2 regions of the Thauera sp. AutoDN2 genome follow, and region 1 is predicted to be linked to the other one. Evidence: predicted binding sites of a transcription regulator. Region 1 holds the regulator's gene; the other holds the start of a gene.
What was found. Region 1 encodes FliA, which starts transcription of late flagellar genes. Its sites were predicted from a motif close to CTAAAGTTNNNNNNNNNNNNGCCGNTA; they were not measured.
Positions count from the first base shown of each region.

Region 2: ACPT9U_RS06390 (surface-adhesin E family protein) is a predicted target of FliA. The motif match lies at 5,975-6,001, and genes of this name have one in related genera.

Region 1 covers NZ_JBNCAR010000008.1:44,958-56,053, reverse strand. The annotation lists gene ACPT9U_RS06895 (pseudouridine synthase) at 1-352, shown strand, start outside; gene ACPT9U_RS06890 (DUF192 domain-containing protein) at 412-810, shown strand; gene flhB (flagellar biosynthesis protein FlhB) at 950-2,092, shown strand; gene flhA (flagellar biosynthesis protein FlhA) at 2,104-4,209, shown strand; gene flhF (flagellar biosynthesis protein FlhF) at 4,415-5,914, shown strand; gene ACPT9U_RS06870 (MinD/ParA family ATP-binding protein) at 5,917-6,729, shown strand; gene ACPT9U_RS06865 (RNA polymerase sigma factor FliA) at 6,843-7,613, shown strand; gene ACPT9U_RS06860 (flagellar motor protein) at 7,647-8,387, shown strand; gene motD (flagellar motor protein MotD) at 8,404-9,243, shown strand; gene parC (DNA topoisomerase IV subunit A) at 9,325-11,096, opposite strand, start outside.
Region 2 covers NZ_JBNCAR010000007.1:85,492-96,587, reverse strand. The annotation lists gene ACPT9U_RS06400 (efflux RND transporter permease subunit) at 1-2,957, opposite strand, end outside; gene ACPT9U_RS06395 (efflux RND transporter periplasmic adaptor subunit) at 2,954-3,961, opposite strand; gene ACPT9U_RS06390 (surface-adhesin E family protein) at 4,154-5,941, opposite strand; TPP riboswitch at 6,038-6,133, shown strand; gene thiD (bifunctional hydroxymethylpyrimidine kinase/phosphomethylpyrimidine kinase) at 6,127-7,020, shown strand; gene thiC (phosphomethylpyrimidine synthase ThiC) at 7,103-9,034, shown strand; gene ACPT9U_RS06375 (SNF2-related protein) at 9,178-11,096, shown strand, end outside.

The sequences.
Region 1 (11,096 bases):
GCCGCAGTGGCTGTGGCAGCGAATCCCTGCGGTACGTTTTCGCAAGACGGTGCCGACGGCCTGGCTCGAGATCGTGCTGCGCGAGGGAAAGAACAGGCAGGTGCGCAGGATGACGGCGCGTGTCGGTCATCCGACCTTGCGCCTGATCCGCGTCGCGATCGGACCCTGGCGTCTGGACGGGCTGCAGCCCGGACAGTGGCGCGAGGTTCAAGCCGTCCTGCCGGATTCGCAGTCAGGGCGCGAGCGCCGAAGCGGATCCGGTGTCCCGGCGGGTTCGGGTGGCGCTCGTCAGCCGGGCAGGGGGGCAGGTAAGATGCGCGCCAGCACGAAAACCACAAGGGACCCCCGATGAAGATCTCTCCGAACACGCAGGTCACGCTTTGCGGAGTTGCCGCTGGCCTCCTCCTCGCCATGTCTGCTCATGCGCAGGATGCGCTACCGATTGCAGAGCTTGGCGCGGGCATGGCGCGTATCGAGGCGGAGGTGGCGCATACCGCCGAAGCACGCATCACCGGGCTGATGAACCGGGTCGCCATGCCGCTGCATCGCGGTATGGTCTTCGTGTTCCCCGAGGAGCGGGCGCATTGCATGTGGATGAAGAACACCCTGATTCCGCTCTCGGTCGCCTTCCTCGACGCCGAGGGCCGCGTGCTCAACATCGCGGACATGCAGCCGCAGACCACCGACAATCACTGTGCGGCGGGGCCGGCCCGGTTTGCGCTGGAGATGAATCTGGGCTGGTTCGCCGAGCGTGGCGTGCGGCCCGGCGACCGCCTGCGCGGTATCGACAAGTTGCCTGCGCCGCAGTAACCCGGCCACAAGGCGCGAATAGCGCCGCTTTATCCGCGTTTATCCCGCCACGGCGCTTGCGCGTCCGGGCCGATAATCCGCACACGTCGCTTCGCGTCCGCGCCCACTCGGGCCGGCGGGGCGGCAGACGGAGCCGGCAGTGGCCGAAGAAAGCGACCTCGAGAAGACAGAAGCCCCATCACCGCGAAGGCTGGAACAGGCGCGCGAGGAAGGACAGGTCCCGCAGTCGCGGGAACTGTCGACCTTTCTCGTCACGGTGACCGGGGCAGCGACCCTGCTGCTGCTCGGCGGCTGGATGGCGGGGCGTGTCTCGGGTCTGCTGCGCGACGGTTTCGCTTTCGACCGGCGCGCTGCCTTCGACGAAAACGTCATGCTCGACATGCTCGAGCGCATGCTCAGCGGCGCACTGCTCACCCTGATGCCGCTGTTCTTCGCCCTGCTGATCGCTGCAGTTGCTGCACCCATGCTTCTGGGCGGGCTGGTGTTCGCCCCCAAGGCGCTCGGGCCAAATTTCGGCCGCATGAACCCGCTCAAGGGGTTCGGTCGCATGTTCTCGGTGCACGGGCTCGCGGAGATGGTGAAAGCCATCCTGAAGTCGCTCCTTGTGGGGGGGGTTGCGGCGCTGGTGCTGTGGCTGAACATGGATCACCTCTTCGACCTGATGGTCGAGCCCCTCGAGATTGGCATGGCCGACTTCTCCGATACCGTCGCCTTCGCCGCGCTGCTCATCGTGCTCAGCCTCGGCCTGCTGGCGCTGATGGACGTGCCGTTCCAGCTCTGGCAGTACCACAAGAAGCTGCGCATGACCAAGGAAGAGGTCAAGCGCGAGGGCAAGGAGCAGGAAGGCGACCCGATGGTGAAAGGCCGTATTCGCGCGATGCAGCGTGAGATGGCCCGTCGCCGCATGATGTCCGAGGTGCCGAAGGCGGATGTCGTGGTGACCAACCCGACCCACTTCTCGGTGGCGCTGAAGTACGACGCTGAGAAGATGGGCGCGCCCGTGGTGGTGGCCAAGGGGCGGGGAGAACTCGCGCTGAAGATCCGGGAGCTTGCCAAGGAACATGGCGTACCCATGCTCGAGGCGCCGCCGCTGGCGCGTGCGCTCTACAAACACTGCGAACTGGAGCAGTCCATTCCCGCCGCGCTGTACACCGCAGTCGCCGAGGTCATGGCCTATGTCTACCAGCTCGATGCCTGGATGAAACTGGGCGGCCTGCCGCCCGTCGCGCCGACTGCCCTGCCTGTACCGGCGGGAATGGACCCGGGCGCCCCTGAGGAATGATTGCCTGACCCATGGCCATGAACGACGCCCTGAATCTGCGCCAGCTGCTCTCGCCGGCAAACCTCCGCCAACTGGCGGCGCCCTTGCTCATCATCATGATCCTGTCGATGATGGTGCTGCCGCTGCCGGTGTTCCTGCTCGACGTGTTTTTCACCTTCAACATCGCGATCTCGGTGATGGTGATGCTGGTGGCGATGTATTCGAAACGGCCACTCGATTTCTCGGTGTTCCCCACCGTGCTGCTGGTGACGACGTTGCTGCGCCTTTCGCTCAACGTGGCGTCGACGCGGATCGTGCTGCTCGAAGGCCACGGTGGCGGCGACGCGGCGGGCAAGGTGATCGAGGCCTTCGGCAGCTTCCTCGTCGGTGGCAACACCGCGGTGGGTCTGGTGGTGTTCGTCATCCTCACTGTCATCAACTTCGTCGTGATCACCAAGGGCGCAGGGCGAATCGCCGAGGTGTCCGCCCGCTTCACGCTGGACGCCATGCCTGGCAAGCAGATGGCGATCGATGCCGACCTCAACGCGGGGCTCATCGATGAGAAGGAAGCCAAGCAGCGGCGCAAGGAGATCGCGCAGGAGTCCGACTTCTATGGCGCCATGGACGGTGCTTCCAAGTTCGTGCGCGGCGACGCGGTGGCCGGCATCATCATCCTCGTCATCAACATCCTCGGCGGCCTCTTCGTCGGCATCATGCAGCATGATATGGCGGTGGGTGAGGCGGGACGCACGTATGCGCTGCTCACGATCGGTGACGGCCTGGTGGCTCAGATCCCGGCGCTGATCATCTCGGTGGCGGCCGGCTTGGTCGTTTCGCGCGTGGGTGACGAGGGCGACATCGGCGGTGTCATCATCGCCCAGGTGTTCTCCAATCCAATGGTGATGACGCTGACCGCCGTCATCATCGGGGTGCTCGGGCTCATTCCCGGGATGCCGAACCTCGTCTTCCTGCTCATCGCGCTGACGCTTGGGGCGATGGCCTGGATGCGACACAAGCGGATCGCCGAGGCGTCGACGGCTGCCCAGGCGCCGTCCGAGCAGGTGGCCGCAGCCGCCGCGCCCGCCGCGGAGGCCCAGGAGGCGAGCTGGAACGACGTCTCCCAGGTCGACGTGCTGGGGCTTGAGGTCGGCTACCGCCTGATCCCGATGGTGGATAAAGGGCAGGATGGCGAGCTGCTCAAGCGCATCCGCGGGCTGCGCAAGAAATTCGCCCAGGAGGTGGGTTTCCTGTCGTCCCCGGTGCATATCCGCGACAACCTCGAGCTCAAGCCCAACGCCTATCGCATCGCCCTCAAGGGGGTCGAGGTTGGCAGCGGGGAGGCCTATCCGGGTCAGTTCCTTGCGATCAACCCGGGCCGCGTGTCCGGCCCCCTTGCCGGGCGTGAAACCACCGATCCGGCGTTCGGTCTGCCCGCGGTGTGGATCGACAGCGGCATGCGCGAGCAGGCCCATGCGCTCGGCTACACCGTGGTCGATGCCAGCACCGTGGTGGCTACCCATCTCAACCACGTCATCCTCAATCACGCCGCGGAACTGCTCGGCCGCCAGGAAACCCAGGCGCTGCTCGACCACGTGGGCAAGGATTCGCCCAAGCTGGTCGAGGATCTGGTGCCGAAGGCGCTGGCCATCGGTACGGTTCAGCGCGTGCTGCAGAACCTGCTCGAGGAAGGCGTCAACATCCGCGACATGCGCAGCATCATCGAGGTGCTCGCCGAGCATGCGCCGCGCACGCAGGACCCGATGCAGCTCACCACCAAGGTGCGCGAGGCTCTGGGACGCGCGATCATGCAGAGCCTGTTTCCGGGCAACACCGAGGTGCAGGTCATGGCGCTGGAGCCGGGGCTGGAGCGCATTCTCATGCAGGCCATGGCCTCGGGCGGCGAGGGCGGTGCGATCGAGCCGGGCCTGGCCGATACCCTGCTGCGCCAGACGGCGCAGATCGCCCAGCGCCAGGAGGACATCGGTCTGCCGCCGGTGCTGCTCGTGCCCGCGCAGTTGCGCATGCTGCTGTCGCGCTTCCTGCGCCGCGCGGTGCCCTCGCTCAAGGTCATCTCCAACAGCGAGGTGCCCGAGAGCCGCACGATTCGCGTCACCGCAATGGTCGGCGCGCAGGGTTGAGCGCTGTCCCTGCACCGGCTCGGTGTCCGGCTTGCGCACGGGCTGTCGAGTCCCTGCGTACAGGCCTTTCTTCCCTGTGCAGGCCATGCGTCCGAGCACTCGAATTGACGGGGGAAAGCCGCTTTATTCGACCCAAGGGCCTTGACCGGGTGTGGCGATAATCCTCATCAAACAGTGGTCGACCGTGGCCACCGGGAGAATCGCCATGAACGTCAAACGCTACTTTGCCCCCACCGCCCGCGAGGCGCTCCGCGCGCTTAAGGAAGCCCTTGGTCCGGATGCGATCGTCCTGTCCAACCGCGCCGTCGAAGGCGGCGTGGAGATCCTCGCCTTGCCGGGTGAGGCCGTGGGGGCCTTGCAGGCCGCGAACCGTGCGGCCGTGACCGCGCGCAGCGCTACCGTAGCGCCTGCCGCCCCTGCCGCCCCTGCCGCGATGCGTGCGCGGATGCAGCCCGAGGCAGACGATGGCGACTTCGAGGTGAGCCTGTCGGCGCTGGCGTCAAAGGCCGCGCGCAACGTCGAGCGTCCGCCGCTGCGCCCCGCGCCGGAGGCGTCCGAGCCAGTGCTGCGTCCGTTCAACCCCCCGCGGATTGAAACTGCCGACTATACCGTGCGTGCCCGCGAGGCCATTCTGCGCAGCGCCGCAGAAACGGCTCGCCCGGCGCAGGGGGCGAGCCCGGCGCCAGCGGTCGCGTCGGGGCGGGCGGCGGGCCGTGCAATGGCGGCTCCGTCGGCCGACGAGTTCGGCAGCACGCGGGTGCGCGAGCTGCAGGAAACCAATGCCCGCCTGATGTCCGAACTGACCGGTATCCGCAGCATGATCGAGCGCCAGCTTGCGGGTTTCGCCTGGGGTGAAACCCGTCGCCATGCTCCAGCGCGCGCCGCGATGCTGGGCGAACTGCTCGAGGCAGGATTCTCGGCCGCGACTGCGCGCAAGCTCGTCGAGGCCGTTGCGGAGGATGCTGGGCGCACCGAGGCGCGCGAGGCCGCGGGCGCGGCGCTGGACCGTATGATGCACGCCTGCGCCTCCGACGAGGATCTGCTCGATCAGGGCGGGGTGTTTGCCCTCGTGGGCCCGACCGGCGTGGGCAAGACCACCACCACGGCCAAGCTGGCCGCCCGCTGCGTTGTGCGTCACGGTGCCGGCAAGCTCGCCCTGATCACCACCGACGGCTACCGCATTGGTGCGCAGGAGCAGTTGCGCATCTACGGCCGCATCCTTGGTGTGCCGGTGTTCTCGGTGCGCGACGCGGCTGATCTTCGACAGACACTGGCAGGTTTGCGCAACAAGCACATGGTGCTCATCGATACCATGGGGATGAGCCAGCGCGATCGCATGGTGGCCGAGCAGGCTGCGATGCTGTCCGGTGCGGGTGATGTGCGCCGCCTGTTGTTGCTCAACGCCACCGTGCGTGGCGACACCCTGGACGACGTGGTGCGCGCCTATGCCGGCGATGATCTCGCGGGCTGCATCTTCACCAAGGTTGACGAGGCGGCATCCCTGGCGCCGGCACTCGATGTGACCGTGCGCCATCAACTCGACATCCGCTACCTGACCAATGGCCAGCGGGTGCCTGAAGATCTGCATCTTCCGAATCGGGCCTATCTCCTCCACCGCGCCCTGCGCGAGCATGCGGGTGAGTCGCCCTGGCATCTGAACGGCGACGAGGCCGGATTCATGCTGGCGGCCGCCGGGGGGGCGTGATCATGCTGGATGGACGCGAAGATCAGGCCGCAGGACTGCGCCGCCTCTTCCGCCGCGCGCCGCCGCAGGTGGTGGCGCTGTACGTGGGCGGCAGGACGCGGACCCAGAATGCCGTGCTGGCTGCGCACCGCATCGCTGGACGTGCGGAGCGCGTGGTCATCCTTGACGAAGCCGAAGGCAGCGACACCCTGGCCGACGCGCTCGGCGTGAGCGAGGGTACCGACTTACTGCAATTGCTCGATGGCCGCACCCGGCTCTCGGGCATCCTCCAGACGGTCCCCGGGCTGGTCGGGCGCGTGCCTGTGGCCGCGGCCGCGCTGGCGCTGCCCTTGCTCGATGAGGCGCGCAGGGCCTGCCTGGTCGAGGCGCTGCGTATCCTGCACCGCCATGCGAGCTTCGTGCTCGTGCATGCAGCGGCGGAGTCGGTGGCCGAGCCGTCCCCCTTCGTGCAGGCTGCACCGCGCCGGCTGGTCGTGGCCGAGGCGAGTGCAAGCGGCGCGACTGACGCCTACCGGAGCATCAAGGGCCTCGCCGCGGCGGGCGCCGGTTCCGTGCATGTCGCCGTGTGCGGTGCACGCGGGCGCGCTGATGCGGCGGCGTTCTTCCGCAGTCTCGAGGCGCTGGTGGTTCGCCATGTAGGCGTTCCCCTTGCCTGGCTGGGTGAACTCGAGCGCGATGACATCGCCGCCGGGCTGCGCCAGCCACTGGAATTGTCCCAGCCCGAAGCCGGGGCTGCCTTCCTGCGCCGAGTGGCCGGCCTTGCTGCAGCTCGCAGCGTGTCCGGAACACGGATTGCCAGGCGGGTCGGTCCATGAGTGTGAAATATCCCGCTGGTAATGCCGTCGGCGCTGCCGGACAATTAGGGCCTCCAATGACCGGAAGCGGTGGGCTCCGGAGCCCGCGCCGCAAGACCATACAGGCCCAGTGGATGTACGACGCAAACGGTAATCTCGACAAGGCGAGCCTGGTCGAGGCCTATGCCCCCCTCGTGAAGCGCATTGCCTTCCAGCTCATGGCGAAGCTGCCTGCGAGCGTGGACGTGGATGACCTGATCCAGAACGGGATGATGGGGCTGCTCGATGCCCTGGGCCGTTACGAGCACGGACTGGGCGCCCAGTTCGAGACGTACGCGGTGCAGCGCATCCGCGGCGCAATGCTGGACGGCCTGCGTGACAATGACTGGCTGCCGCGCAGCCTGCGTCGAGACATGCGCCGGATCGAGGCAGCGATCCATGAACTGGAGCAGCAGTGCGGCCGCTCGCCCACCGAGTCCGAACTCGCCGAAGCGCTCGAAATGTCGCTGGACGACTACCAGCGCATGCTGCAGGACGCGCGTGGGCACCAGCTCGTCTACTTCGAGGATTTCAACCGGGAGGAGAGCGATGACTACCTCGATCGCCATCTGGCCCAGGACGACGCCAACCCGCTCAGTTTGCTCGAGGACGCGGACATGCGCCGGCGACTGGTCGGCGCGATCGAGCATCTGCCCGAGCGCGAGCAGATGGTGATGGCCCTGTATTACGACGAAGAGCTCAACCTGCGCGAGATCGGCGAAGTGCTCGGAGTGACCGAATCCCGCGTCTGTCAGTTGCACAGCCAGGCCGTCGCACGCCTGCGCGCATCCATCTTCGAAGGCGGGGCAGGGCGGCCAGCGGCACGCCGGCGGGGGCGTCCCCCGAAGCAGAAAGCGGCGAACTGATCATGCATGCTGTGCTGACGGCCAGACCCGATCATGGATAAGACCAGCCTTTTCGGCCTCGCCCTCGGTCTCGCCGCGATCGTGCTCGGGCAGATGCTCGAAGGCGGGCATCTGTCGTCGCTGTTCCAGCCCACGGCCTTTCTGATCGTGGTCGGCGGCACCCTTGGCGCAGTGATGCTGCAGAGTCCCCTGCGTACCTTCGTCGATGGCATGCGCATGGTGCGCTGGGTGTTCGTTCCGCCCGCGGTCGATCAGCAGGCCGTGATCGAACAGGTGTCGGGCTGGAGTCACGCCGCACGCAAGGAGGGCTTGCTGAATCTGGAGCGCCAGGTCGATGGACTGAGCGATCCCTTCATGCGCAAGGGTCTGCAACTACTCGTCGATGGCATCGACCCGCAGCGCCTGCGTGAGTTGCTGGAGGTGGAGATCGGCGTGCGCGAGGCGCAGATGCGGCAGTGTGCCCGCATCTGGGAGGCGGCCGGCGGCTACGCGCCCACCATCGGCATCCTGGGCGCCGTGATGGGTCTGATCCATGTGATGGAGAACCTCTCCGATCCCTCGCGCCTCGGTGCAGGCATCGCGGTGGCTTTCGTCGCCACGATCTACGGCGTCGGTTTCGCGAACCTGGTGTTCCTGCCCATCGCCAAGAAGCTGACCGCCCACATCGCGATGCTCACCACGCAGCGCGAGATGTTCGTCGACGGGCTGATCGGGATCGCCAATGGCGACAACCCGCGCATCGTCGCCAGCCGCATGCAGGGCTACGTGGTCTGACGCGGACACAACGGACATGAGGCGCAGGCGCAGACACGAAGAAGAGCATGAGAACCACGAGCGCTGGCTCGTCTCCTATGCCGACTTCATCACCCTGCTGTTCGCGTTCTTCGTCGTGATGTACTCGCTGTCCTCGGTGAATGAAGGCAAGTACCGGGTGCTCTCCGATTCCATGGTGCAGGCTTTCCGCAATGTCACCGTCAATGAAAGCGGCGAGCAGGTGATTCTGCCCACCACCAGCCTGATGCCGACAAGGCCGATCACTCAGGCAGGTCCGCCCGCGACCGAGGAGGTGGTCGAGCAGCGTCGTCGCGAGGTTGCCCGGCAGATGCGCGACATGGCGGAAGAGATCCGTCGCGTGCTGTCGCCCCTGACCCAGTCGGGGCAGGTGAATGTCACCGAGGGTGCCTTCGGCGTGAGCGTCGAGATCAACGCCAGCCTGCTCTTTGGCGCGGGCGAAGCCGTGCTTGGCGCGCAGGCGGCCTCGGCGCTGCAGGCCGTGGCGCAGGTCCTGGCGCCTGCTGGATTTCCGATCACGGTCGAAGGGCATACCGACAACGTGCCCATCAATACTTTCCGCTTCCCCTCGAACTGGGAACTCTCGGCGGTGCGCGCCTCCACCGTGGCGAGGCTCTTCATCGACAACGGCGTGGCGCCCGACCGCCTCACCGCAGCCGGCTATGCCGACCAGCGCCCGGTTGCGGACAATGCCAGCGACGAAGGGCGTAGCCGCAACCGGCGCGTCACCGTGCTGATCGAGTCGCGCACCGCAGACCTTCTGCCGGAGCCGGGCCCGACCACGATCCCTCCGGACGACCCGATCCGGTCGATCCTGCCAGGCAATCCGGAGGGCTGACCCTGACCAAGGCGGTTGCCCATCCCACTGTACACCTCCTCTCCCGACGTCCACATCCCTGAGCTGGGTGATGGGACGTCCTCAGCGCATGTGCTCGGGCTTCACCTTCGGCGCCAGCGGCGCACCCTTGCGCGCGCGACGGTGGCGTAGCGGTTCGCGCTGCGAGGGCTTGAGTTCGATGCGCACCGTCTTGCCACCGCGTCCCACGCCCTCGATCGTCAGCACCGCATCGTCTGCCGGCACCGCCACGGCGGCCAGCGCCTCGCCTTCGTCGAGTGCCATCACGATCACACCGCGACCACCGCTCTGCGTCTTCATCTCCGGGCGGGGGAAGACCAGCAGTCGGCCGTTCTCGGACGCTGCCGCAATCCAGTCGCCAAGGACCTTGGCCGGCGGCAACACCTTCTCGCCCTTCTCCAGGCTCATGAAGGCCTTGCCTGCGCGCTGGCGGCTGGTGGCATCCGCGACGCTGCACAGGAAGCCGTAGCCGCCGCTGTTGGCGAAGAAGTACACCGACTCCGGCGTGTCGGTCACGACCTGCGCCAGCTTGCCGCCGTCCTGGAACTCGACCAGGGTGGTGATCGGCGCACCGTCGCCACGCCCGCCGGGGAGGTCGGAGACCTTTACCGTGTACGCGCGGCCATTGCTGTCGATGACGATCAGCGGCCAGGTGGTGCGCGTCTCGATCACCGCGAAGCCGAAGTCGCCGGCCTTGTAGGCGATGCCTTCGGGGTCGATGCCATGACCCTGGCGCGAACGCACCCAACCGTTCTTCGACACGATCACGGTGACCGGCTCGTCCGGCACGCTGATCTCGGCAGGTGCCACCGCGGCCACCGCTTCGACCAGGGTGCGGCGGTCGTCGCCATACTTCTTCGCGTCGTCCTGGATCTCCTTGAGGATCAGCTTGGTCATCGCCGCGCGGTTATCCAGGATGTGCTGCAGGCCGGTGCGTTCGTCCTTGAGTTCGGCGAGTTCCTTCTCGATCTTGAAGCCTTCGAGGCGGGCCAACTGACGCAGGCGGATCTCGAGGATGTCCTCGGCCTGCGTCTCCGAGAGGCCGAAGGCAGCGATCAGCGCCGGCTTGGGCTCGTCCGACTCGCGGATCACGCGGATCACTTCCTCGATGTGCAGGAAGGCGATCATGCGGCCTTCGAGGATGTGGATGCGGCGATCCACCTCGTCCAGGCGGTGACGGGTGCGGCGCTCGACGGTGACGTAGCGGAAGTCGATCCATTCGCGCAGGATCTGCACAAGGTTCTTCTGCTGCGGTCGACCATCGCGCCCGATCATGGTCATGTTGACCGAGGCCGAGGTCTCCAGGCTGGTGTGGGCGAGCAGCACCGCCATGAACTCGTCCCGGTTCTGGCGGCTGGACTTGGGCTCCAGCACGATGCGCACCGGGGCCTTGTCGCTGGATTCGTCGCGCACCGTGTCGAGCACGCCGAGCACGAGCTGCTTGAGGTTCTTCTGCTCCTGCGAGACTTCTTTCTTGCCCGTGCGCGGCTGCGGGTTGGTCAGGGTCTCGATCTCGGACAGCACCTGCGCGGTGGAGACGCCGTGCGGCAGCTCCTCGACGATCGCGCGCCACTGGCCACGGGCGAGTTCCTCGATCTTCCAGCGTGCGCGCAGGCGCAGGCTGCCGCGGCCCGCCGCGTAGGCGTCGCGGATGGTCTCGGGGGTGGAGATGAGCTGGCCGCCGCCGGGGAAGTCCGGCCCGGGGATGATGCCGAGCACATCCTCGAGCGTGGCCTCGGGGTGGCGGATCAGGTGGCAGGTGGCTTCGGCCACCTCGCGCAGGTTGTGCGGCGGAATCTCGGTCGCCATGCCCACGGCGATGCCCGAGGCGCCGT
Region 2 (11,096 bases), on a different contig from region 1:
GTGCGCCCCGCCTCGATGTCCTGACGGATCTGGTCCACCAGGATCACCGAGTTGCGCATGATCATGCCCGACAGAGCGATGGAGCCGAGCATGGCGACGAACCCGAAGGGCTTGTTGAACGCGAGCAGGAAGGCCGTCACGCCGATCAGGCCCAGCGGCGCCGTCAGCACGACCATGAAGGTGAGCGAGAAGCTCTGCAGCTGCAGCATCAGCACCGTGAGCACGACGAGCACGAAGATTGGCATGCCGGCGCCGACCGATGTGGTGCCCTTGGCGCTCTCCTCCACAGAGCCGCCGACATCAAGCCGGTAACCGAGTGGCAAGGCGTCGCGGATGCCCTGCATCTGCCCGGCCAGCTGTCCCACCACGACGGCAGGCTGCGTGCCGCCGTAGAGCGAGGCGCGCACGGTGACGGTGGGGATGCGGTTGCGGCGCCAGATCACGCCCGGCTCGAAGTCGTGTTCCAGACGCGCGATCTGCGCCAGCGGCACACTGCGTCCGCCCGCCACCGGCAAGGCCAGATCGGACAGCTGGGACAGGTGAACGCGCTCGGATTCCGCCCCGCGCAACACCACGCCGATGGTCTCGGTGCCCTCGCGGAACTGGGTCACGGTCATGCCCTGCAGCGAGGTTGCGAGCAGGTTCGAAATGTCCTGGGTGCTCACCCCGAGCAGGCGGGCCTTGTCCTGATCAATGGCCAGGCGCACCACCTTGGACGGCTCTTCCCAGTCCAGATGCACGTTGGACAGGTGAGGATTGCCGCGCATCGCCTCGGCCACGGCGTGCGCCTGACGGCGCAGCTCGCCAAGATCCGGCCCGCTCACCCGGTACTGCACCGGGAAGCCGACCGGCGGCCCGTTCTCGAGCCGGTTGACAATGCCGCGCAAGGGCCAGGGCTCATCCTGGAACAGGCGGATCAGCTTCTCGCGCAACGCCTCCCGCTCGGCCAGCCCGGCGGTCAGGATGACGACCTGCGCGAAACTGGTCTGCGGCAACTGCTGGTCCAGCGGCAGGTAGAAGCGCGGGCTGCCGCTGCCAACCCAGGACACGTAGTTCTCGATACCGTCCTGCTCGCTCAGGAAGGCCTCCAGCCGCAGCACCGCCGCCTCGGTCGCCTGATGCGAGACGCCCTCGGCCATGCGCAGATCGACGAGCAGCTCGGGCCGGGTCGAATCCGGGAAGAACTGCTGCGGCACGAAGCGCCCGAACGCAAACAGCGATGCTGCGAAGATCGCCACCGTGAGCACGATCACCACCCAGCGCAGGCGCACGCAGGCATCGACCAGCCTGCGCAGGCGGTTATAGAAGGCGGTGTGGTAGATCGCAAACTCGTCGTGCTGCTCGTGGGCATGGAGGTCGTGCTCCGCCATGCGGCGCCCGATCGCCGGCCACAACTTGCCGACCAGGCGCGCCAGCCAGGAGGGCTTGCCTGCGCGCTTGCTGAAGTCGGGGAGCAGGTAGTAGCCGAGATAGGGCACGAAGATCACCGCCGCGATCCACGAAACCAGCAGCGCGGTCACCGTGACCTGGAAGATCGAGCGGGTGAACTCGCCCACCGATGAGGCAGCCAGCGCCACCGGCAGGAAGCCCGCCGCCGTCACCAGTGTGCCCGAGAGCATCGGCATCGCGGTCGAGGTCCAGGCGTAGCTCGCCGCCCTCACCCGGCCCCAGCCCTGCTCCATCTTGCTCGCCATCATCTCGACCGCGATGATGGCGTCGTCCACCAACAGGCCAAGCGCGATGATCAGCGCGCCGAGGGAGATCTTGTGCAGGCCGATGTCCAATAGGTGCATGAACATGAACGTGATCGCCAGCACCACCGGAATGATCACCAGCACCACCACCCCGGTGCGGAAGCCGAGCGACAGCAGGCTCACTGCCATGACGATGATCACCGCTTCGGCCAGCACCTTGACGAACTCGTTCACCGCCCGCGTGACCGCGCGTGGCTGATCGGCGACACGTTCGAGCCGGATGCCCGCCGGCAACTGGGCGTCGATCTTCTCCACCGCCTCGTCGAGGTGACGACCGAGCGCCACGATGTCACCGCCACTGCGCATCGACACGCCGATACCGAGCGCCTCCTGCCCCATGTAGCGCAGCCGCTCGCCCGGCGGGTCGGCGTACCCGCGCCGCACCTCCGCGACATCACCGAGCCGGAAGCTGCGCCCGGCGGCACGGATCACCGTATCGCGGATCGCGTCGAGATCCTCGAACTGGCCCGAGGGGCGCAGCCAGACGCGCTCCTCATCCGTCTCGAAGAAACCCGCACCCGTCTCCGCGTTCTGCTGGGCAAGCGCGCCCACGATGTCGTCCAGGCGCAGGCCGAAGGTCGCGAGCTTGGCATTGGAGATCTCGACGAACACGCGCTGCGGCTGCTCGGCGAAGAAGCTCACCTTGGCAACGTCCTTCACCCGCAGCAGCTCGCTGCGGATCGCATCGGCGTGGCGCTTCAGCTCCGCATGGCTGACGTCCTCTCCGACCAGCGCGAAGAGGTTGCCATAGGTATCACCGAACTCGTCGTTGAAGAAGGGCCCGCGCACGCCTGCTGGGAAAGTGCCGGCAATGTCGCCGATCTTCTTGCGCACCTGGTACCAGATGTCGGGCACGTCGCGCGAAAGGGTCGCGTCCTTGACGATGAAGAACACCATCGTCTCGCCCGGCTTGGAGTAGCTGCGGATGACGTCGGCCTGTGCGATTTCCTGCAGCTTCTTCTCGATCCTGTCGGTGACCTGCTCGGCCATTTCGAGCGCACTCGCCCCGGGCCACTCGGCGCGGATCACCATCACCTTGAAGGTGAACGGAGGGTCCTCGGACTGGCCCAGGCGGGCATAGGAAAACAGCCCGAGCAGGGTCGACACGATGAGGAAATACAGCACCAGAGCGCGGTGCTTGAGCCCCCACTCGGAGAGATTGAAGCGCCCGCTCCCGATCGGGCTGGGCTCGGGCAGGCTCATCGTGCAACGTCCAGCAGCACGGGCGCGCCCTCTTCCACTGCGCGCACCTGCTCGCCCTCGACCAGGGTATGCACGCCGGCCACCACCACCCTCGCCCGTGACGGCAAGCCGCCGCGAACCAGGGCGCCATCCTCGCGCCAGGCCGCAACCTCGACCGCATGCGGCGCCAGCCTGCCGTCGGTATCAACCAGCCATACGGTGGCCGCAGCATCGTCCAGCCGGGTGAGCGCTGCCAGCGGCAGCAGCAACGCATCGCCCGCCTCGGGCATGGCAAACCGCACCCCTGCCGTAGCCCCCAGCGGCAAGCCTGCATCGGCCTCAGCCAGCGCCACGCGCACCGCAAAGGTCCGGGTTGAGGCATCGGCCGCCGGCGCGATCTCGCGCACCTGTGCCGCATACTCGCGCTCGGGAGCCGCCCAGGCCCGCACCACCGCGGGCATGCCCTGGCGCAACGCGCCGGCGCGCCCCTCTGGCACATGGATGAGCACCTCACGCGCTTCCGGGCGGGCGAGACGGAACACCGGCTGCCCCGCGCCCACCACCTGCCCCGGCTCGGCCAGTACGGCCGTGATCACCCCGGCCGCGGGGGCCTCCAGGCGGGTATAGCCAGCCTGGTTGGCCGCGCCCTCGGCCTGCGCCCGCAACTGCCGCAAGCGCGCCTCGGCGGCCTGCAGCGCCGTGCGGCGCGCATCCAGCGCCGCGGGCGAAACGAACTTGCGCGCGGCCAACTCCTGCGCCCGCGCGTATTCGGCCCACGCCAGCGCCAGATCCGCCTCCGCAGCCATCGCCGCAGCGCCCGCGGCATCGGCCGCAAGGCGCGCATCCTCGGGATCGAGCAGCGCAAGCGTCGCACCTGCTGCCACCTCCGACCCCACATCGACCCTGCGCTCGACGAGCTTGCCACCGATCCGGAAGCCGACGTCGACCTCGATGCGCGCACGCACCTCGCCTGCATAGTGCTGGATAGCCTGCGGCGCCGCGGCGCCGTCTACGGTGCGCACCATGACGGCGCGGAGCGGCGGCGTTTCGGGTGCGGGCGCAGAGCAGGCGGCAAGCAAGCAGCAGCCGCCCAGAAAAATCGGGGCAAGACGGGAGCGCATCGGGGATCGATCTCTATGCAAGGCAGGCATGCCGCATGGGCACCGCGGCCGGCCTGCGCGACGAAGCGGCGTTAGTGTAACGCCGCAAAGGCCCGTTCAGCGCGACTCGAGCACGAGGCGGCCGTTATCCGGCTGGATCGGACGGCCGTTGCGCGGATAGAGTCGCGCAAAAACGTCGAGCTGGGCGTCAGAGATCCGCACCGGCGTCTTCATTACCACCCACAGCACGTCCTCCGTGCACGGCGGCGTGGGCAACGAGCCCGTGTAGAGGAAGTGCCCGGGGTCCTGCGGCACCATCGTCGCCAGGTCGATCACCGCCTCGGGCGTGAACGCACGCCCGCGGTCCAGCGGCAGGTTGGCCCACAAGGTGCGAAACAGGGGGTGCTCCTCCCCCCCAGCGGACAGCAGCACCGAGAGGATCATCTGCCGCCCGTCGGCGCTGCGATGCTCGAGATAGGCCGCCATGTCGTGCGCCATGCCACCGACCCGGTCCTGCGAGGGGCGATGCAGCGTGAAGCGCTCAAGCTCATAGCGCACGCCACGCACGATCACGCCCATGCCGTTGCCAACATCCACCTGCAGCAGGTTTCCGGTGTCGCGGATGCGGAACCCGCTGCGATGGTAGTGGAACCTGACCGGCTCCAGATCCACCGCAAGCCCGTCACGCAGGTCGATCGGCGACTGCCGCCTGCCCTCTTCGCAGACGCGCCACTCGGGCCGCAAGCGCCCCCAGTGCTCGGGCCCGGTCTCGCCTGCATAGCTCCAACCCGGCTGGCCTTCGCCCACCGCGCTAAGACGGATGGCCTGCCGCGCGAGCAGGTCGGCGATCGCATCCTGCTCTGCCGGGACGGCCGCTGCATCTCGACGCACCGCCGGCGAGCGCGGCGCCGCCAGGGCCACGTCGCGCGCACGCGCGCTGAGCGCCGGACTACCCTGACGGGACACAGCCACGGCCTTGCGCGCAGGCGCAGAAGGGGCACCTGCCGGGGGCGGCGCGGACGGCTTGCGGGTTTCGGCCGGCGAGGCCACTGAAACCCCCGTCACCGGACCCGATTCCTTCGAAGGAGTGGCCACCTGCGGCTGGGGACGGACCGCCTGCGTGGCCGGAGGCTCGGGTGGCCGTTCCGCTTTGGCTGCGAGCGTGGGGATCGGGGGGAGGATGGATGTGCGCGGAGCACTGTCGGCAGCTGCGCCCTGCCCCCCGGGCAGGAACTTGGCAGGAATCTCCACATGGGTTTCGAAGGCAGGCACCACCTCGCCTCCGTCCGTCGGCACGGCTGCGGTTTTCAAGGCGGCCGGCGGGGTCTCGGGCGCCGCTGCGATGCTGCCTGCACGCTCGCGCCCCGCAGCGCCCGCCCCTTCCGCGACCGACGGCTTCGCTTGCGCGGGCGCTGCAGGCTTTGCCACAGGCGCCACGGCCGTGGCGGACCCGTCCTGCCGGGCGGCAGCGGCGCTTGCAGCCTCGCTGGCGAGCTTCTGCAGGTCGGCTGCGGAGGGCGGCTCGCAAACCTCGCGCCACATGCGCTCATCGACCGAACCGCGCGCGACCTCCAGGAAAGTCTGGTCCGCAACCGACTCCTCGCGCACGATGTTGTCGAAGGCATCGACATACACGCGCTTGATGGTGGTGAAGCTGCGCTTACGACAGTCGTAGCGATTCAGGGCCTTGATCATCGCGTACCCCGAGGCGCGCGCCTCTTCGGTAGTCAGCACCACCCGTCCCCAGGAAATCTTCGTGCCCCCATCCGAGGTCAGGATGCTGCCACGGTCGATCTCGACGCGGCGATTGCGGTCGCTCAGCACGAGTTGCCAGTCGGCAGCCTGCACGGCTCCGGCAGCCTGGGCGAGCAGCAATGCGGCAAGGATCGAGCGGAAAGGTCTCATCGTCGTAGGCGGATGCGGAATGTTCATCATGCTAATCGACCTTTTCCACAAAATCTTGAGCACCTTGCCACGCCCGGGAGCATCCAGTATCGTCCCAGCTCTCGTTAGGGGTGCCCGCCGCGCACGGGCTGAGAAACACCCTTGGAACCTGATCCGGCTCGCACCGGCGTAGGGAAACGTAATTCATGAGCTCGTCCGCAACATCCGCTGCCACCGGCAGCGCGTCGTCCGCTTCTTCCTCCGTCCCACCGCGCATCCCCAACGTCGTCTCCATCGCCGGGGTTGATCCAAGTGGCGGCGCTGGCGTATTCGCCGACCTCAAGACCTTCTCCGCGCTCGGCGCCTACGGCTGCGGCGTGGTTGCCGCCCTCACGGCGCAGAACACGCAGGCGGTCACCGGCGTGCATGTACCGCCCACCGATTTCCTGCGCCTGCAGATCGACACCCTGTTCGCCGACGTCGCAATCCACGCCACCAAGATCGGCATGCTCGGCAGTGCGGAGGTCACCGCCACGGTGGCCGACCGCCTCGCGCACTGGAAGGCCGCCCGCGTGGTGCTCGACCCCGTCATGGTGGCCAAGAGCGGCGACAGCCTGCTGGCGAAGAGCGCAATCTCGGCGCTGCGCGAGGCGCTCTTCCCGCAGGCCTTCCTGATCACCCCCAACCTGCCCGAGGCCGGCGTGCTGCTCGAGCAGCGCGCGCCCGACACGGTCAAGGAGATGTACCGCGCCGCCGAGCGCCTGCGCGAGCTGCTGCCGCTGTCCTCCGAGCGCTGGGTGTTGCTGAAGGGCGGCCACCTGCCCGGCGACGACCTGGTCGACCTACTCTTCGACGGCGACCGTATGGTCGAACTGCCGGCGCAGCGCATCGACACCAAGAACACGCACGGCACCGGCTGCACGCTCAGCTCGGCGATCGCTGCACTGCTGCCGCAGGCCGAGGGCCAGTTCCGTCCCGTCGAAGCCGCGGTGCGCCATGCACGCCAATGGTTGCTCGGTGCGATCGCGCATGCGGGCGAGCTGGCGGTCGGCAGCGGCCATGGACCGGTGCATCATTTCCACGCACTGTGGAAGCGGTGAGCGCATCCACCGCCGGCGCCTGCCCGCCGGCATGCATCCCAGGCAGCACATAACCAACGCTCCCCCCTCCCCAGGAGACCGCATGAACGCCAACGAGAAATTCATCGCCGCCAAGGCCCATGTCGACGAGGCCGCGATCGCCCCGCTACCCAACTCGCGCAAGATCTACGTCGAGGGCTCACGCCCCGACATCCGCGTGCCGATGCGCGAGATCTCGCAGGCCGACACCCCGGCCTCCTTCGGCGCCGAGCAGAACCCGCCGATCTTCGTCTATGACTGTTCGGGCCCCTACTCCGACCCGGCCGCGAAGATCGACATCCGCTCCGGCCTGCCCGCGCTGCGCCAGCAGTGGATCGAGGAGCGTGCCGACACCGAGCTGCTGCCCGATCTTTCGTCCGAATTCGGGCGCCAGCGCGCCGCCGACAAGAGCCTGGACGAGTTGCGCTTCCCCGGCCTGCATCGCAAGCCGCGCCGCGCCAAGGCGGGGGCCAATCTCAGTGGCAATGTCACGCAGATGCACTACGCCCGCCGCGGCATCATCACCCCCGAGATGGAATACGTCGCCATCCGCGAGAACCTCAACCGCGAGCAGTACATCGCCTCGCTGCGTGCCAGCGGCGGCCTCAAGGGCCAGAAGATGGCCGAAATGATGCTGCGCCAGCACCCGGGCCAGAACTTCGGCGCCAGCCTGCCGGCGACGATCACCCCCGAGTTCGTGCGCGACGAGATCGCCCGCGGCCGCGCCATCATCCCGAACAACATCAACCACCCCGAGTCCGAGCCGATGATCATCGGCCGCAACTTCCTCACCAAGATCAACGCCAACATCGGCAACTCGGCGGTCACCTCCAGCATCGCCGAAGAGGTCGACAAGATGACCTGGTCGATCCGCTGGGGCGGCGACACGGTGATGGATCTCTCCACCGGCAAGAACATCCACGAGACCCGCGAGTGGATCATCCGCAACAGCCCGGTGCCGATCGGCACGGTGCCGATCTACCAGGCCCTGGAGAAGGTCAACGGCAAGGCCGAAGACCTCACCTGGGAGATCTTCCGCGACACCCTGATCGAGCAGGCCGAGCAGGGCGTGGACTACTTCACCATCCACGCCGGCGTGCTGCTGCGCTACGTGCCGCTGACCGCCAACCGCATGACCGGCATCGTCAGCCGCGGCGGCTCGATCATGGCCAAGTGGTGCCTGGCGCATCACAAGGAGAGTTTCCTCTACACCCACTTCGAGGACATCTGCGAGATCATGAAGGCCTACGACGTGGCCTTCAGCCTCGGCGACGGCCTGCGCCCGGGCTCGATCTACGATGCCAACGACGAGGCGCAGCTGGGCGAGCTCAAGACCCTGGGCGAGCTCACCGAGCTCGCCTGGCGCCACGACGTGCAGGTCATGATCGAGGGCCCCGGCCACGTGCCGCTGCAGCTCATCAAGGAGAACATGGATCTGCAGCTCGAGTGGTGCAAGGAAGCGCCCTTCTACACCCTGGGCCCGCTCACTACCGACATCGCCCCGGGCTACGACCACATCACCAGCGGCATCGGCGCGGCCACCATCGGCTGGTACGGCACCGCGATGCTGTGCTACGTGACGCCCAAGGAGCACCTGGGCCTGCCCAACAAGCAGGACGTCAAGGAAGGCATCATCACCTACAAGCTCGCCGCGCATGCCGCCGACCTCGCCAAGGGCCACCCCGGCGCGCAGATCCGCGACAACGCCTTGAGCAAGGCGCGCTTCGAGTTCCGCTGGGAGGACCAGTTCAACCTCGGCCTCGACCCCGACAAGGCGAAGGAATTCCACGACGAGACCCTGCCCAAGGACTCGGCCAAGGTGGCGCACTTCTGCTCGATGTGCGGCCCGCACTTCTGCTCGATGAAGATCACCCAGGACGTGCGCGACTTCGCCGCCCAGCAGGGCATCGACGAGGCCGAGGCGCTCAAGAAGGGCATGGAGGAGAAGTCGATCGAGTTCGTGAAGAGCGGGGCCGAGGTGTATCGCAACGTGTGATGCCGCTCGCCGCCGTTTGAGCATCGACGGCCCGCAACATGCGGCCCGTCGGGTTTTGCCGTGCATCAAGCGCCAGCATCTGCATCCGGCGTGTAAACTGACGGGTTTTCCGCTCGCGCCCGCCTCGGGCCTGCCCTTCGCCGATGACCCCGCTCGACCGTTTCACCCAGGATGATCTGATCGCCCAGCTCGGCATGGAAACCGTGGCCAAGGGGCTGGGCTACCTGAGCCGGGTGAGTGCGCTTTCGGCCGAGGGCGGCGAGGTGTCGGCGCTGGTGAAGGGCCGGCAGCGCACGCCTTACAACGTGTATGCGAACGTCCTCGAGGAAGCCGGGCGCCCCGCGCTCACCAGCACATGCACCTGTCCGATGGGCTACGACTGCAAGCACGTGGCGGCAATGATGCTGGTGTGGCTGCACCAGCGCGGCCGCCCCGAGCGCCCGCGGGAGCAGGTGCGGGCCTGGGTCGAAGGCTTTCGCCAGGCGGCCCGCGCGCTGGGCCCCGGAGGCACGGACACGACCAGGACGAACAAGACGCTGCACGCGCTGCACTACGTCATCGAGCCCGATGCCTACAGCAGCGACTACCGCGTCCTCTGCTACAAGGTGCGCCTCGACCAGCAGGGACAGATCCGCCAGCACGAGCGCTGGAGCAACATCGAGCGCGCGCTGCAGGCTCCGCCCGCCTTCGTCGCGGAGGACGACCATGAGGTTCTGCGCCTGCTGTGGGCACACCGTCCGCGCGGCCGCCCGATGCTCAATGAAGGTGTGATGCTGGACGGCAAGCACAGCGCCGAGCTGATGGCGGCCTTGCTCGCCAGCGGTCGCGCACACTACGACCGCCTCGCTGGCCCGGTACTGAACGCGGGCGAGCCGCGCCCGGGCACACCCGACTGGACGCTCACCGCCGACGGCCTGCGCGCCCCAACGCTCAAGATCGAGCCCGCTGCCGACCACGTCCTGCCACTGCTGCCACTCTGGTACGTGGACGTCGCCACGGCAAGCGCCGGCCCGGTCACGCTCGAAGTGCCTGCCGAACTGGTGCAGCGCATGCTGTGGCTGCCGCCGCTGACTCAGGCTGAATCCGAGCTGGTCGCCGAAACGCTTGCCGACGTAGCCCCTGCCCTGCCCGTACCGACCCTGCGCGGCGAGCCGCCAATCGAGCTCGGCGGTGTGCCGGTGCCGGTGCTGCGCCTGGAATCGCGCCCGGTGCTCCAGGTGCGCTATCGCAGCTACGCCGCCTACGGTACCTATGTGCTCGATCTCGCGCTGCTCGCTTTCCGCTACGGGCCGTTGACGGTGGAAGCAGGCGACGCCAGCCTCTTCCACCCCTTGCCCGACGGCCGCAGCGCCCGCCTCACTCGCGACGAGGCCGCCGAGCGCACCGCCGCACAGCGGCTTGCGGCGGCCGGTTTCACCCGCATTCCGCCCGGCGCGGTGCAGGCCAGCTTCGGCCCCCTGCCGGCCGATGCACTCGGCCTGGCAAGCGAGGCGGAATGGTCGACCTTCATGGCCGGCGCCGTGCCGACGCTGCGCGCAGAAGGCTGGGAGATCGCGTTCCCAGCCGACTTCCGCCACAACGCCATCGACATCGACGCACTGATGCTCGACATCGACGAGCACGAGGACGGCTGGCTGGGCCTGTCGCCCGGCATCGAGGTGGACGGCAAATCCCTGCCGCTTGCACCGCTGCTCGCCGGCCTGTTCGCCCACGACCCACGCTGGCTCTCAGGCAGGCTGGACGACATCGACGACCACGAGGCGCTGATCCTCGAGGACGAGACGCTCGGCCGCCTGCGCATCCGCGCCGGGCGGGTAAAGCCGCTGGTGCGCGCGCTGGTCGACCTCTTCGACCGGCCAGACCACGACTGGCGGCTCTCGAAGCTCGATGCCACACGCCTGGCCGACCTCGACCTGCCCGGCCGCGGCCACGATCTGGTTTCCAGGCTCACCAGCCGCCTGCGCGACGCCGCGGGCATCGAGGCGGTGAATCCGCCGAAAGGCTTCCGCGCCGAACTGCGCCCCTACCAGCTCGAGGGCCTGGCTTGGCTGCAGCACCTGGT